Regions from separate parts of the Dyella sp. NPDC103356 genome, predicted to be linked through region 3. Evidence: predicted binding sites of a transcription regulator. Region 3 holds the regulator's gene; each other region holds the start of a gene.
What was found. Region 3 encodes FliA, which starts transcription of late flagellar genes. Its sites were predicted from a motif close to TAAAGTTTNNCNNNCNNNGGCCGATAA; they were not measured.

Region 1 (3,255 bases), on a different contig from region 3:
CCGCCTCGACCGCGGCATTGAGCGCCAGCAGATTGGTCTGGAAGGCGATCTCGTCGATGAGACTGACGATGTCGGCGATCTTGCGGCTGGACTCGCCGATATTCGCCATGGCCTGCATGACTTCTTCGGCCACGGCCCCACCCCGTTCGGCCTTTTCACGTGCGGCACGCGTCAGTCGGTCGGCTTGCAGGGCATTTTCCGCGTTCTGCTTTACCGTCGCGGTCATCTCTTCCATCGATGCGGCGGTTTCCTCCAGGCTCGATGCCTGCTCCTGCGTGCGCTGTGACAGATCATCGTTGCCTTGCGCGAGCTGTTGCGAGTTCAGCGTCACCATGCCGGCGCCGCGCTGCACATCGGCCACGATTACCGACAGGTGTTCGCGCATACGATTGACCATGTCCAGCAGGCTGCCTTCGGGAAACGCAACATCACCGCCCTTGCGTAGATCGCCTTCGGCAATACGTGTGGCAATGTGCACCGCCTGTGCCGGCTCGCCGCCGATTGTGCGCTTGATGCTTCGCATCGACAGCCATACCACCATGATCACGACAAAGCCGATGCCTGCCGCGCGCAGCAGGCTCTTGATCAGGGCGGTGTGGAACGCCGCATCGATATGATCGAAGTAGGCGCCGGAAGCGAAGTGAATATCCCAGGGCTTGTACCACTCCGAGTAGCTGATCTTCGGCTTCTGCTCGCCGGTTTTTGGAATATTTTGCACATAGCTGGTCATTGCATGGCCAGCATCCTGATCGGTGCTGGCCATCGCGGCATAGTGATGGAATCCATTGGCATCGGCTTCGTCATGAAGGTTCGCGCCCACATCGGTGCGCAACGGATGCATCAGCAGCACCGCCTTCGAGTCGAAGGCGAACACATAGCCCGCGCCGTCGTCCCAGCGCATGGACTGGATGTCCCGCAAGGCCGCCTTGCGCGCATCGGCTTCGCTCATCTCGCCTTTGACAGCGCGCTGGCGATAACCCTCCGCCACGGCGATGGCGCTCTGCACCTGATCATGCAGGCCATCGGCGAGCGCAGCCATCTGCACGTCGCGGCTTTCGATCTCGCCGATAACCGTGAGCGCGCCCAGGCCGAACGCGACGGTCAGCATCACCATCCACACGCGCGCGTTAAGCGTGGTGCGGCCGAACCAGTTGAACATACCCATGGCTTCCCCCGTGACTTATAACGGCGACGCTTTCGACCTCTCATGCAGGCCCCGTCAAGGGTCCGGATGGATCATTCGTGGTCGTCGCTTACCGGGGTTAACGGCTCTGGATCGAAATTCTTTACGTGGCCATTTGGCCTATGGCAGGGCGTTTTCCCTGCCTAGACAATAATTTGTGCGGCAAGTAGAAACCTGCGAAACGCCTGTCTCCGTATCAGCCAGCAAGCGTCAGCAGCACCTTGCCGATGGCCGCCCGGCTCTCGATAAAGGCATGGGCATCCTTGCCGTCGCGTATCGGGAAACGTGCCGCGATCTGCGGCTGCACGGTGCCCCGGCGCACCAGCTCGAACAGCGCGTTCGCACGCTCGCGCCGAATCGAGCCACTGGTCAACACGTTCCATAGATCGCCGCCGGTAAGCGTCAGCGAGCGATCCATCAACAGGCGCGGATCGACCGGATCGGGATCGCCCGCCGCCATACCGTAGAACACCACGGTACCGCCGATGCGGGTTGCCGCGAGACTGTCGCCCAGCGTGCGCCCGACCGAGTCGTACACCACGTCCGCACCGCGACCTTCGGTCAAGGTATGAACTGCCGATACCAGCTCGGCATAGTCGATCGCCAGCACCGCGCCGGCAGCGAGCACGGCCTCACGCTTGACCGTGGACGAGGCGATACCCACGACCTTCGCGCCCATCGCCTTGAGCATTTGCGTCAACAACAAACCCACGCCACCGGCCGCCGCGTGAACTACCGCGACATCGCCCGCCTTGACGCTGTAGCTGTCGCGTACCAGATACTGCGCGGTCAGCCCCTGCAGCAAAACCGCAGCCGCCGTATCGGCATCGATATCCGCCGGCAGGGGAATCAGTTTGTCGATATCGACCGCGACCAGCTCGGCATTGGCGTACGGCATATCCGCAAAACCCACGCGCGTGCCGACCGGGAACAAAGTGTCGCCTTCAGCCGCCTGCTCGATAACGCCGGCGCCTTCGTAACCGAGGATCCACGGCGCCTCGCCGCTCAAGTGATAGTTGCCGTTACGGCGATACACGTCGGCAAAATTCAGCCCCGCACACTGCATGCGCACCAGGGCTTGATGCGGCGCCGGCACCGGATCGGGCCGCTCGGCCCAATGCAGAACGTCGGGGCCGCCGAAATGGTTGAAGATCAGTGCGTGCATGGGGAGACCTGATGCCGTCGAGCAGACTATTAGACCACCACGCGCCCTGCCGTAGCCGTCAGAGACCCAGCAGCTTCATCAATATCAAGACGCCTATCGTGGTGATCGCGGTCGACACGATGCTGATGATGGCGGCCTTCTTGAAGGTCGTCGCCAGGATCCACTGATAGATCAGCGTCGCTGCAATAAAGCTGACGACAAATTCCAGCGGCGACGCCAGATGCAGATGCTCAAGCGCCCCGGTCACCAGGGAGCAGAGAAAGATGGCGAAAACCACCGAGCCCAGCCCGGCCTTGTTGGCGCCCAGGAGGCGGGCCATATACATGACTGGCGCGATGATCAGCACCGCCAGCACAACGAGTATCAGCCAGAATTTCACGCCCCTGCTCCCTTGAACGATCCATCGCAAGATATTGTAATGTCGATGATTTCTATTATCTCGTCAACTCGGATGGGGCAAGGCATGTCTCCGCCGGTGAGACCGCGGGCGCGCAAACTGAGCCCATGAACGAGCCTCCTCGCGCCCTCAAAGGCCGAGGCGCTGCCTCCAATCCGGAGGGGCGCTTCGAGTCGATCCGTCACCATGCCGAAGACGATGGCTGGCAACACGCCCTGCTGGACGACACCCAGCCGCGTCCGCGCACCGAGGTGACCGAAGAGCGCGCGCGCAGCGTCATCAGCCATAACGACTCGCCCGACATCCATTTCAGTCAGGCATTGAACCCGTATCGCGGCTGCGAGCACGGCTGCATCTATTGCTATGCGCGCCCATCGCATAGCTATCTGAATCTCTCGCCCGGGCTCGATTTCGAAACCAAGCTACGCGCCAAGAGCAACCTGGCCGAGGTGCTGCGGCTGGAACTGGCCAAGCCCGGCTACAAGATCAGCGCAATTAATATCGGCAGCA
Region 2 (3,255 bases), on a different contig from region 3:
CTGATCCTTGAACGGCGCCAATGCCTGGCTGCGATCGAGCGCTGCGTTGAGGTCCTTGCGCAACTCGTCCAGACGCGCCTTGTCGCGCTCTTGCGCGAGCTTGACGTCATCGACCGTGGGCGACTTGCCGGGGGTGGCCTGACGTACGTCCTTGCCCTCCCCCTTGGGCAGATCCATCGAGCCACCGAGCTTGATCATGCTGGAGCTGGGACCGCCCGGCCCCATCACACCGGGAACGGCACGCATGGAGGAGCCCGCCGTCATCGAGGGGTTCTTGAAGTAATCGGCAATCGCGGCTTTTTGTTCGCGCGAACCCACGCCGAGAATCCACATGACGAGGAAGAACGCCATCATGGCGGTGACGAAGTCGGCATAGGCGACTTTCCATGCACCGCCATGATGGCCGTGTTTTGGTTTTTTTCGTCGCTTGACGATAATGATCGGCTGATCGTCGCTCATCAGCGCGCAGCCTTCAGATGACCTTCCAGGCTCTGGAATGTGGGCCGCGTCCTGGACGAAAGCGACTTGCGGCCGAACTCCACCGCGATCATCGGGTTGTAACCGCGCAAGCTGGCCATCAGCGCCACCTTGACGCATTCGAACGCACGGCCGTCTTCCTGCACGCGCGCCTCCATGGCGGCAGCGAGCGGACCGATGAAGCCGTAGCTGAGCAAGATGCCCAGGAAGGTACCGACCAGGGCGCCGGCAATGTGTTCGCCGATGCGTGAAGTATCCCCACCGAGCTGCGACATGGTCGTGACGATACCGAGCACGGCCGCCACGATGCCGAAGCCGGGCATGGCATCGGCGACCTTGGCTACAGCAAGACTCGGCGCTTCGGCCTCGGCATGGTGCGTTTCGATTTCGACGTCGAGCAGCGCTTCGAGCTCGTGCGCGTTCATATTGCCGCCGACGATCAAACGCAGGCAGTCGGTGAGAAAGTCGATCAGATGATGCTCACGAATCAGCCGCGGATAGGCCGAAAAGACCGGACTGGAGGCTGGGTCTTCGATATGTTCCTCCAACGCCAGCAGCCCTTCCTTGCGCATGACGCTGAACAGATCGTAGAGCAGCGAAAGCAGGTCGACATAATCCTGCTTGCCATAGGTGGGCCCCTTGAACAGGCCAAGCACACCGGCAAAGCTCGCTTTCAGCACCGATGGCGGATTGGCGACCACAAAGGCCCCCAGCGCACCACCGATGATGATGAGCACCTCATAGGGTTGCCACAGCGCGAGCAGGCTGCCATGGGACAGCACAAAGCCGCCAATCACGCTGACCAGCACAACGATCGATCCAATAATGACAAACATGGGTCCGCCCCGTTCCGTTATGGGATGTATCGGCCCGGCAGGCGTGAAATTGAGGAGAAATATCGCGGCGGAGGGCGCATTGGGATATGACGGCAAACTTGCTCGCGACGCTTTTTTGGCGCGGGCACCGAGATGCAGGCCTACGCTCAAAATCGGACTGCCCCGAATCCGTTTTGATATCGATGTGAACAGCATGGTTATACGACCGCGACGCTTTGTACGCAGTCGCAGCCGCAATCTCTTGCGCGAAAGGACACCGCCATGCTGATTATCGATATCCCCTTCGCGCCCGACCGTGGCGCCCACTGGACCATAGCGATTGGACGAGAGCGCCGACGATCCTTTGCGAGCCGACAGGATGCGATCCAGTTCGCCGCTGATGAGGCCGAGCGCATCCAGCGGATCGAGAATCGGTCTGTCGTTATCAATATCGAAGGGGCCGATGGGTTATGGCGGCCGTTTCGGACGTCGCTGGAGTCGATTACTTAGAAAGCATTGAGCAGCCTCGACCTCCCCTATCGTCATCCCGGCGCAGGCCGGGATCCAGTGACTTTGTGATCGGTTATCGCGAAAGCCGAAAACCGAAGCCACTGGATCCCGGCCTGCGCCGGGATGACGACTAGGTGGGGTTTTCCAGTGTTGGCGTGCCCACGCTAGCCCACTACCTCTCCAGTTTTAGCAAATAACCCCTTTTCCCGATTTCCAGCGAATATGGAGGATCGGATTTCAGGAAAGGGAAGCATGTCGGGGACAGCCACCTATTTATGGATACCGCCCCAGGGGGGCACCATGGAAGGCCTTCCGTGGCGATGGTTGAACGAGGCCTTGGGCGACAAAGAGCTAGCCGCCGCCGTTGCGTTGAGTGACGAGGCCTGCATGCAACGCTACCGGCAAGGCGATGACCAGGCGTTTCGCCTGCTTTATCAGCGCTATCGGGAAAAGCTGCATCGCTATGTCTTGCGCCTGTCCACACGCGAAAGCGAAGCCGAAGAAGTGTTTCAGGAAGTCTGGATCGCGGTCATTCGCAGCCGCGACAGCTACGACAGTTCCGCATCGTTTGCGACCTGGCTTTTTTCGATTGCGCACCGCCGCGCCGCCGATCGCTGGCGTGCGTTGACCCGGCATGCGCCTGATGGCTTGAATGCCACGGACGATCTCGATACGGCACTCCCACTGTCAGCTAACGACGCCATAGCCACACCGGAGCGCGAATGGCAAAGCCAGTCACTGGGTGAGGCACTGCTCGATGCCATCGGCAAACTTCCGTTGCCGCAACGCGAGGCTTTTTTGATGAAGGCCGAGGGCGAGCTGAGCCTGGACGAGATCGCGCTTGCTACCGGTACCCATCGCGAAACGGTGAAAAGCCGGCTGCGCTATGCGCAGAAGCGTTTGCGCGAGGTCATGCTGCCATGGCGATGAACGAGGACACCGACGACACGTCGCTGGAGGAGGCCATTGCGCATTATCGGCGCCACGCCAGAGAGGCGCCCGAAGTCGTGGTCGACGCGCGCATCTTGCGCATCGCCCTGAACAGCAACCGCCAGCAGCGCGCGATGCGACAACTGCCCTGGCTCATCGCGGCTGCGGCCAGCGTGATGATCTGGTTGGGTATCACGCAACCGTTCGCAGCGCACAACGCCACATCGTCCCGCCATGTCGAAACCCATCCACCCGGTTATCTGGAAGGAAGCTCACGCGCCTACCTCCTTGGCATGGACGTTAGCCCGCCGACATCGGATGTCGCTGCCTATCTTCGCCACCCTCCATACACATCGCCCTGAAGCTACGGAGTCATCATGAAACGCCACATCGGAAAAATCGTCGCTATCGCCCTGCTGCTCGGTTCGATGGCCACGAGCGCCTACGCCGCCATGCCGCAGGGATGGTTCAAGACCGGCTCGGCGCCCGCAGATTACGACATGGGTAGCGAGACGGGTAGCCG
Region 3 (3,255 bases):
ACAGGCGCTGGACGCCACCATTCGCGCCTACCTGCCGCTGAAGCCGCAGGCATGCATTCTGACCAAGCTGGACGAGACACCGAATCTTGGCGGTGCCTTGTCCACGCTGATCCGCCATCACCTGCCGCTCGACTACGTGACCGACGGCCAGCGCGTGCCCGAAGACATTGCCGCTGCCGATGCGCGTGCGCTGGTCTGCCGCGCTGCACAGGCGCTGAAATCCAGCGGCACTACCGAAGACACCACCATGGCCGATCGTTTCGGCCTCAGCCTGGCGAGCGCTTGAACCCCATGGGAACCTTGGCGATGAATCAGGCGTGGGGATTGCGGCAGATGTTTCCTGCCCTTGCGGCACTGCGTGCGCGCGACGCGCACGCCAGCGAACATCTGCGTGGAGATCAGGCGATGGGTTTGAGTTCGACAGTGCCGCGGCCGCGCACTCGCGCGATCACGATTGCCGGCGGCAAGGGCGGCGTGGGCAAATCCACCGTCGCGGTGAATCTGGGTATGGCGCTGTCGATGGCCGGGCACGAGACCATGCTGCTCGATGCGGATATGGGGCTGGCCAATGTCGACGTGCTGCTCGGCCTGACGCCGTCGCGGCATATCGGTCACCTGCTCGACGGCAGCTGCACGCTGGACGAGCTGGCGGTGACCGCGCCGCATGGCCTGAAGATCATCCCGGCCGGTTCGGGCGCGCGGCGCCTGGCCCAGCTGAGCAATGGCGAGCATGCGGCGGTGATCCGCGCCTTCGACGAACTGGTGCGCCCGCCCCAATACCTGCTGGTCGATACCGCCGCGGGCGTCTCCGACAGCGTGGCCATGTTCGCGGCCGCGGCCGACGACGTCATTCTGGTGGTCTGTGACGAGCCGGCCTCGCTGACCGATGCCTACGCCCTGATCAAGGTGCTCAGCCGCGACTTCGGGGTACGCCGCTACCGCGTGGTGGCCAATATGGTGCGCCATGCCGGCGAGGCTAAGCACTTGTATGAAAAGCTTTCTCGGGTCAGCGACCGGTTCCTCGACGTCGCGCTCGACTTCATGGGGATGATCCCGCACGACGAGTACCTGCGCCGGGCGATCCGGCGCCAGTGCGCGGTGGTCGATGCCGCCCCGGGCAGCCGGTCGGCACAGGGATTCAAGCAATTGGCAGGTGCGGTCGATACATGGGGTGAACCCGAGTACCCCAACCACGACCGGATTGCCTTCTTTGGTGGTCAGGCGGCGTTGGAGCCAAGCCTGGCAGGGGATGGGTGGGCGAGATGAGCGTGGCTTCCGAATATCTGCAACTGCAACGCGAGAGCACCGAAGACATGGTGCGCCAGCACGCGCCTCTGGTGCGGCGTATCGCCTATCACCTGATGGGGCGGTTGCCGTCGAGCGTGGACGTGGACGATCTGGTGCAGGCGGGCATGATCGGCCTGCTCGAGGCCGCACGTAACTACGCCACCGATCGCTCGGCCAGCTTCGAGACCTATGCCGGCATCCGCATCCGCGGCGCCATGCTCGACGAGTTGCGCAAGACCGACTGGACGCCGCGCTCGGTGCATCGCAAGTTGCGCGAAGTCACCGAAGTGGTGCGTCAGATCGAAAACGAAACCGGCGCTGATGCCATCGATGCCGAGGTGATCCGGCGCATGGGCATCACCGCGCAGGAGTACCACCAGATTCTCGCCGACGCGACCAGCGCGCGTCTGCTCAGCCTCACCGCGCCGGACGACGACGAAGGCGGCGCCGCGCTGGACGTAGTCGATCAGGATGGCCTGGAGCCGCAGGATCGCGTCGAACAGGAAGGCATGCGCGAGGCCCTGATCGACTCGATCTCCGGTCTGCCCGAACGCGAACAACTAGTGATGTCGCTGTACTACGAACAAGAATTGAACCTGAAAGAAATCGGCGCCGTGCTCGGCGTTACCGAATCGCGCGTGTGTCAGATCCACGGCCAGGCGCTGGTGCGGTTGCGGGCGCGGATGTCCGGTTGGCGCGATGGCGCCGGAAATGGGGAACGGGGAACGGGGAGGGTGGAGCGCCGCCGCTGACCTCGAACTATCCGCAACCTTCTTCTCCGTTCCCTGTTCCTTATTCCCCGTTCCCAACCTACAAGCCGGAGCCCTCCCGTTGGACAAGAACATGAAAATCCTGGTGGTCGACGACTTTTCCACCATGCGGCGCATCGTGCGTAACCTGCTGGTCGAGCTGGGTTTCTCCAACCCGCTGATCCAGGAAGCCGAAGACGGCAATAACGCCATGACGATGCTGCGCGAGATGCCGTTCGACCTGGTCGTGACCGACTGGAACATGCCCAACATGACCGGCATCGACCTGTTGCGCGCGATCCGCGCCGAGCCTTCGTTGAAGGGCATGCCGGTGCTGATGGTGACGGCGGAAAACAACCGCGACCAGATCATCGCCGCCGCGCAGGCCGGCGTGAACGGCTACATCGTCAAGCCGTTCACCGCGGCCACGCTGAAAGAAAAACTCGACAAAATCTTCGAGCGGCTCGCCGCGCAAGGAGCCACCGCATGAGCACTTCTTCGTTGCTACTTTCCGAGACCGCCTTGCCGACCGAGCTGCAGCAGCTGCTCAACAGTGCCGACCGCGCGGATTTCGAACTGGCGCTCGATGCGCTGGCACGCCAGCGCGAACAGCATCTGTTCCGCGCCTTGGGCCTGCTGGCGCGCGACCTGCACGAAGCGGTACGTCGCCTCGGCAGCGACCTGGCATTGGAGGGCGTACCCGATAGCGTCGCCGATGCGCGCAAGAACCTGCTCGATGTACTGGAAATGAGTTCGCAGGCCGCGCATCGCAGCCTCGATTTCGCCGAACGCATGCGTCCGCAGGCCGAAGCGCTGGAAGCCAACGCGATTGAAATCCTCGCGTGGAGCGACGAGAACGAAGCCGGTGCCGTACTCGCGCGTCAGGCACGTGAGTTTGCCGCCGCTAGCCGTGACGGTCTCAACGACATGGTGCTGGCGCAGTCCTGGCAGGATCTTTCCGGCCAGCGCATCAAGAAGGTCGCGCATTTTATCGGTAGCGTGGAATCGTCCCTGCTGGAACTGGTTCGCCTCACCGGCGCACTGGCCGGCGGCGAAGCGCCTGCAGCAGCGGCCAAGGTCAACAGCCAGGACGAGGCCGATCGTCTGCTTAGCGAATTCGGTTTCTAAAGGAACTCAAGCGGATGTCTTCACCCTTGGACGATGAGCTGCGCGATGACTTCCTGGTTGAAGCCAGGGAGTTGCTGCAACGCTTGAGCGA

Region 1: ACZ6WW_RS10355 (methyl-accepting chemotaxis protein) is a predicted target of FliA. The motif match lies at 1,263-1,289, and genes of this name have one in related genera.
Region 2: motA (flagellar motor stator protein MotA) is a predicted target of FliA. The motif match lies at 1,340-1,366, and genes of this name have one in related genera.

What each region holds. Positions count from the first base shown of each region.
Region 1 is NZ_JBVJLZ010000004.1:87,555-90,809, forward strand. It holds gene ACZ6WW_RS10355 (methyl-accepting chemotaxis protein) at 1-1,165, opposite strand, end outside; gene ACZ6WW_RS10360 (quinone oxidoreductase family protein) at 1,380-2,348, opposite strand; gene ACZ6WW_RS10365 (hypothetical protein) at 2,407-2,727, opposite strand; gene ACZ6WW_RS10370 (PA0069 family radical SAM protein) at 2,853-3,255, shown strand, end outside.
Region 2 is NZ_JBVJLZ010000010.1:10,711-13,965, forward strand. It holds gene motB (flagellar motor protein MotB) at 1-459, opposite strand, end outside; gene motA (flagellar motor stator protein MotA) at 459-1,313, opposite strand; gene ACZ6WW_RS19535 (DUF2188 domain-containing protein) at 1,575-1,802, shown strand; gene ACZ6WW_RS19540 (sigma-70 family RNA polymerase sigma factor) at 2,103-2,732, shown strand; gene ACZ6WW_RS19545 (hypothetical protein) at 2,723-3,094, shown strand; gene ACZ6WW_RS19550 (hypothetical protein) at 3,110-3,255, shown strand, end outside.
Region 3 is NZ_JBVJLZ010000012.1:57,105-60,359, forward strand. It holds gene flhF (flagellar biosynthesis protein FlhF) at 1-286, shown strand, start outside; gene ACZ6WW_RS21475 (MinD/ParA family protein) at 307-1,266, shown strand; gene ACZ6WW_RS21480 (RNA polymerase sigma factor FliA) at 1,263-2,039, shown strand; gene cheY (chemotaxis response regulator CheY) at 2,119-2,526, shown strand; gene ACZ6WW_RS21490 (protein phosphatase CheZ) at 2,523-3,164, shown strand; gene ACZ6WW_RS21495 (chemotaxis protein CheA) at 3,179-3,255, shown strand, end outside.